Regions from separate parts of the Shewanella psychrotolerans genome, predicted to be linked through region 2. Evidence: predicted binding sites of a transcription regulator. Region 2 holds the regulator's gene; the other holds the start of a gene.
What was found. The regulator sigma-54, encoded in region 2, starts transcription at its own class of promoters, with help from an activator protein. The targets are predictions, from matches to a motif close to GTTGGCACGNNNNTNGNNT.
Positions count from the first base shown of each region.

Region 1: a site for sigma-54 is predicted at 1,861-1,879, ahead of K0I62_RS13130 (GSCFA domain-containing protein). Genes of this name have one in related genera too.

Region 1 covers NZ_CP080419.1:2,956,871-2,960,073, reverse strand. Annotated here, with positions in the region: gene K0I62_RS13130 (GSCFA domain-containing protein) at 1-1,778, opposite strand, end outside; gene K0I62_RS13125 (FlgO family outer membrane protein) at 2,094-2,720, shown strand; gene K0I62_RS13120 (LPP20 family lipoprotein) at 2,717-3,163, shown strand; gene K0I62_RS13115 (flagella synthesis protein FlgN) at 3,202-3,203, opposite strand, start outside.
Region 2 covers NZ_CP080419.1:3,817,336-3,820,538, reverse strand. Annotated here, with positions in the region: gene ptsN (PTS IIA-like nitrogen regulatory protein PtsN) at 1-242, opposite strand, end outside; gene hpf (ribosome hibernation promoting factor) at 245-532, opposite strand; gene K0I62_RS16820 (RNA polymerase factor sigma-54) at 563-2,056, opposite strand; gene lptB (LPS export ABC transporter ATP-binding protein) at 2,187-2,918, opposite strand; gene lptA (lipopolysaccharide transport periplasmic protein LptA) at 2,915-3,203, opposite strand, start outside.

The DNA of each region.
Region 1 (3,203 bases), 860 kb from region 2:
TTGTGCGATTGGTCTATGAGCGTTAACAGTTCTTCTGCGAGCCAAGAATAATACTTGTCATTACCGTGAATCCAATCATGTTGCTGGTCTGCGTATTCGATAGTCGATAGATAACTTTCTGGGTCTGGTACTTTTTCATCGAATGCTCGCGCTGCATTGAAGAAGGTGATACCAAATTCATTCCATACATATTCCATCGCATTAAAATAGGCATAAATGATGTTCTTCATGTTTTTAGATTCTTCAAAATACTGACTAAATGGTGGATCTGATACTACGATGACTTTGTGACCATTTTCGTGAAGCTTAAGTAAGATGGAAAGCTGTTCTGTGAGATCGTCATTAAAGTAATCAACGAACTCTTTAAGTGTTATTTCTGCTATCCCTTGTGGGTAAGAATTTTGTATCCATGTTGTAAATCTAAGTATGTTTTGATGAGTCTGTAGCCCTAAATTTGTAATAATTGTTGAAGTTAGAGGGGGGCATTTTTGTTCATGACTATTTAAGTTGTTAAATATCACTGACCATAACTTTCTCGATATGGCATTTTCTAGAGGAACAAAGTATTCAGTGTCGCACAGCGCAAATTTCTTTTGAGAGAAACCTGAGCCATTCATCACCATACCGCCACAGTGTGTAATATTCATCCTGTCAAGTGCTGTTGATAATTTACCCATGTGGCTGTCACCAAATAGGGTCAGATCGCATATTGGATTGTCTAGCGATTGTTTTGTCAGCTTGGCTGCGGATTCGATGAGTTCTTCGTCGCATACAACTTCTTCAGTATCTGCTGTTCGGTGCTTAACATTTGAAAGCTTATTCTGATTGGAGTTTGAAGTCATATTGTTAGCGTTATCGAGCACCATTCTGAAATGTTCCATTACATAGTTTACGGCCTCGGGAGTAACTGTTCTTCGATTCGTTTCAAACCTAAAATCGTTGTCGGCAGGAACTGTAATGAGTTCGAAAGAGGGGAAATATTCGAAATTGTCATAATTATCACACATGAAGCTGGCTGCTGTGCGAAGTAGTGATTTTGAGTGTTGATTAGCGACTAATATATGCTTATTAGTCATTGTTGCCGTCAGTGGTACAGGAGATACGGTTAATATAATGTTGATTTTTGGATTTACTGATGTAATACGTGATTCTAGTCGTTGTAAATCAGAGCAAATTTCATCATAAGTGAAATTGTGAAACAGATGTTCTGCTTCATTGAATTCTCCTGATATAACACCGGGGCAGCTTGGATAGAAAATATCGTTTCGATTTTTCCAAGATTCTGTTAAACCAAGTGTGAAAATGAGTACGTCTGTATTTTTAAGGGTTTGGTACATCTCTTTTGCGGCAAATATTCTCGCCTCAACTAACTCATCTTTTGTATTGAAACCAGAGGGATAGACACTAGGTCTTAAGAGGTCATAGTAACGGTTGTTTTCATTATGAATAGCGCAAGCAATATCAAAATATTTATTTTCATCAATAATATCAAACCACTGAAGAAAGCATCGCGGGGTGTATATGTTGCCGAAAGCAAAACTTGAAACTTGATTAGTTTCAATTGTGCTTTGATTAAATAAATACCCTTCTCTATTAAGCCAGCGCCCAACATGCTGTGCAAAACAAGAACCTGCTGATGAAATTTTCGGGTTTTCAATTGGTAAATTTATTCTATGTAATTTATCGAATGTCTGATGACCAAGGTTGATAGAAGCAACGCCACTGCGCCAAAAAAAATTTTCATCTCTATCGTTATAGGGAGTTGTTCTTTTTTGCATAAGAGTTTCCTAAATTTATGGAAATGTCATAAAAATAGGACTACAGACATTTATATGACAAAAGTGAATTAATGACTTGTCAAAGCAAATATCATGCCTGCTGCATGGCATTAAGGTATTACATTAAAGAATTTCGTTGTTTTGCCGATGGGATGGCATCAATAGTCGATTATCTTTATAAATAACGGCTTGAAAATTGCATTTCACTTTACAGTGAGCCTAATTTTGACGTTAAGATTGCTATGCTTCTCCAATCACTTTTAGTTAAATGGCCTGCAGGAATGACGTTACTATTTGTATTATTTAGGAATTATTATGCGGAAAGTACTTTTAACTTCGGTTATGTTGATGTTAGGTGCATGCTCGACCATCGATGACCGTGATTCGCAAGCTTTGGTTAGCGGCAATCATTTGCCGTCTACTTCGGCGGTAATACACTTAACTCAGCAACTGGCTAATGAACTGGTGAGGCAAAATGATCAATTAACACCAAAACAACCTTTATTGGTTGCAACGCCGGTGTTAACAGAAACGCTGATGCTAACGAACAGTTTAGGTCTACAAATTCAGCAAGGGTTGATTGCAGCTTTGCATGATCATCAGTTTAATTTAATCGATCTCAATGTTGGTGATAACGTCAGAGTGACAGACAAGGGTGATTTTTTACTGACACGAGATTGGCGACAATTGCCTGCTGATTTGCCTGTAGAACATGTGCTAGTCACTACGATGAGTTCGTCTGTCGATGCAGTATTGATTAATAGCCGTATCGTTAATGTAACCAACAATCGAGTGGTATCGGTCGCTTCTGCTAGCGTTGGTGTGTCAGATTTACCAGGCTATTTAAGCATGTCTGATACTGTCGTGTCGCAAGACGGTTTATTATTTCGTAATCAATCTGCAGGACAAGGCAAAATAAAGATAGGCGGAGAAGTACAATGAAGAACATGGTTATTGCAATGGTATTGATACTGGCGGGTTGTGCCTCTCAAGATAGATATATTCAGTGGGAAACAGAAACTCCAGAATCCTTTCCAACATTAACTGCTATCGGTTATGCCCCGCTGGATACTCAACCCGCGAAAGAACAATCACAACGAGTGTTAATGGCGATGCAGGCGTCTAAAATCGCTGCATATCGAGAGTTAGCCGAACAGGTATATGGCCAACAACTTACAGCCTCTAGCCAAGTTAGAGACTGGATGTTATCTAGTGATAATATTCAAGCGTCGGTAAGTGGCGTGATTCGTGGAGCTAAAGTCATCAAGAGTTATCCGGCGGGAGATCATTATGTGACAGAGCTAGAGTTAGATTTTTCTCAAGTTTGGGCATTGTATCAGCAGCAGAATCGACCTCAGAAAGTTAAAGAAGTGACCTACTTTTGAGATATGAGGTGATTGAATAAAAGGTTTAAAAATCGATTTT
Region 2 (3,203 bases):
TTTATCAGTACGGCGACGGGTTGATCTATGTTGGTTAGTCGCCCATGAGGAATCGCAATACCATTGCCTATACCTGTGCTGCCCATTTTTTCTCTCGCCAGAAGACTTTCAAATATCTCTTGAGAGGAAAGGGTGGGGTACTGGACAGCGGCTAAGTCGCTGATAAGTTCCAGTACCTTTTTCTTACTGCCCGGAGTGGCGCAGGTTGTGCACTCCGGCCGCAGGATGGTACTAAGTTCCATCGTTAATGTTTAGTTTGCTTCTCTTTGTGTTTAATAACCTGACGATCTAATTTATCGATCAGGGAGTCTATCGCGGCGTACATATCCGCGTGTTCCGATGTCGCGAAGACTTCTCCACCACGGAGATGTAACTTGGCTTCAACTTTTTGCATCAATTTTTCGACATTTAATATAACGTGGACATTATTGATCTGATCGAAATGTCGTTCAAGCTTTGTGAATTTCTCTTCAACATAGTTCCGTAGAGATTGGGTTATCTCAATGTGGTGCCCTGTAAGGTTTATTTGCATAAATTCACTCCTCCGGTTTCCAGTTGTTGATTACAAACTTTTACGTTGGTTCGATGGCGGTATTAATAATGCCTCTCGATATTTAGCAATTGTACGTCTCGCAACTTTTATGCCTTGCTCCGCCAAAAGTTGAGCCATTTTGCTGTCACTTAGTGGTTTCTTTTGGTTTTCCGCTGCGACGAGCTTTTTAATAAATGCCCGTATTGCAGTAGAAGAGCACTCACCACCATCGTCGGTTCCCACATGGCTAGAGAAAAAGTATTTTAGTTCAAAAATGCCTCTCGGGGTGTGCATATATTTTTGCGTTGTTACTCGAGAGATAGTCGATTCATGCATTTCAACGGCTTCTGCAATGTCGTTTAGCACCATCGGCTTCATCGCTTCTTCGCCAAACTCAAAGAAGCCTTGCTGAAAATCAACAATACAGTTGGTGACTTTTAACAGGGTTTCGTTGCGGCTCTCCAAACTTTTCAAGAACCATTTCGCTTCTTGTAGGTGGCCCCTAATAAACTGTCCATCCGCCTGGCTCTTAGTGCTGCGAGCCATAGCGGCATAATGCTGATTTACATTAATTTTAGGCATACTATCGGGATTAAGCTCTACGACCCAGCGACCTTTTTTCTTCGTCACGGTGACATCTGGGATAACATACTCGTCGCGGCTGGCGGTGATTGCCAGTCCAGGACGCGGATTGAGCGTCTGGATCAGTGAGATCGCATCACGTAAATCGTCTTCTTTTAGCTTAGTTTTACGCATCAATAGGCGAAAATCTCTACCCGCGATAAGATCTAAATGTTCACTAATGAGCATTCTTGCATTAGCTATATGCGGTGTATCATCACTGTACTGCGCTAATTGAATGGTTAAGCATTCACTGAGATCTCGGGCGGCAACGCCAATAGGATCGAAATGCTGGACGCGTTTGAGTACCGCTTCGATCTCATCGAGTTCGATTTCTGGATCGCCCATGGCTTCAAGAATATCGTCGCAGGTTTGCGTGAGGTAACCGCGTTCGTCGATGGCATCTATAATGGCTGTAGCGATGGCTAAATCGTTATCTGAAAAGGGAGTGAGATTTTTTTGCCACTCGAGGTGTTCATACAAGCCTTCAGTCGTTTCCCCTTGAAAAGGCATATCATCGTCGCGCATCGCGCCTGAACTGGAGTTAGATGAGGCTGTGTATACCTCATCCCACGTGGTATCAACGGGGAGTTCATCAGGCATGGAATCTTGGGTGAGCGCGTCGGATGTTTCTAAGCCAGAATTGTCCTCGCTGGAGTCAACTTGCAGCTTATTATCGTAATCGACTTCGTAGGTTTCATTATTATCATTGCGCTCTTCTCGAGCGTCGCTATCGGCGCCCTCTTGCTCCTCATCTAACTCTAAAAGAGGGTTAGATTCTAATGCCTGCTGGATCTCTTGTTGCAGTTCCAATGACGACAATTGCAACAAACGAATCGCTTGTTGTAACTGGGGTGTCATGGTTAAATGCTGACCCATTTTGAGCTGAAGTGACGCTTTCATTGTACTGCTATTCCCTTGTTTCTAATTATAAAATGAGAAAGCTTTATTGGTAGCCTTAATTGGTTAAAGGCAAATATTAATTATGTACGGCATAGGAGGGATCTCCTATGCCGATCGCTTATAAGATTAACTATAGCTTGAATTGTTCACCTAAGTACACCGCTCGTACTTGCTGGTTGTCTAAGATTTCAGCAGGAGTTCCCTCGGCAATCAAATTGCCATGACTCACAATGTATGCTTTCTCACAAACATCGAGAGTTTCGCGCACATTATGGTCGGTGATTAATACACCTAGGCCGCGATTTTTCAGCTGCTCGATAATTTTCTTAATGTCGATAACTGATATAGGATCGACGCCAGCGAAGGGCTCATCGAGCAAAATAAACTTAGGGTTAGCGGCTAACGCTCTGGCAATTTCTACTCGGCGACGCTCGCCTCCCGATAGTGCCATGCCTTGGCTATCACGAATATGGGTGATGTGAAACTCTTCTAGCAGGTGTTCTAACTGCTCTTCACGTTGATCGTTGCTGAGTTCTCTTCGTGTTTGCAGTACGGCCATTATGTTGTCGTGTACCGAAAGCTTTCTAAAGATACTCGCTTCTTGTGGCAGGTAGCCAATCCCTTTGCGAGCTCGCAGATGCATAGGGTCTAAGGTGAGGTCGTCTTCATCGATAAAGATACGTCCTTTATCGCTCTGAACTAGACCCACAACCATATAAAACGTGGTCGTTTTTCCTGCTCCGTTGGGGCCGAGTAGCCCCACGATCTGTCCTGTTCTTACGGTTAAGCTTACATCTTGAACAACTGCGCGACTTTTATAGCTTTTAGCTAAATTAACCGCTTTTAATGTCATATCTGTCATTGCTTTTCCTGCTGCTTAGGTTGCTCTTCAGCGGGAGTTTTCGGGGTTTCTTGGTAATTTTCAGGTTGAATGATAGTGATCACTCGGTCGTTACCCGTGCTTTCGGCAATCAGTTGCTGTTGTTCAATATTGTAACGGATCTGGTCACCTGTCACTTGGCTGCCTTCTTGTTCGAGGGTGGCATTACCTATCAGTGTCAGGGTACGGCTGGATAGCTCGTAGCGGATCTCTTTGGCGCTGGCTGAAGCTGGCCGTCCATTTTCCATCACTTGAGTATATGTTGCT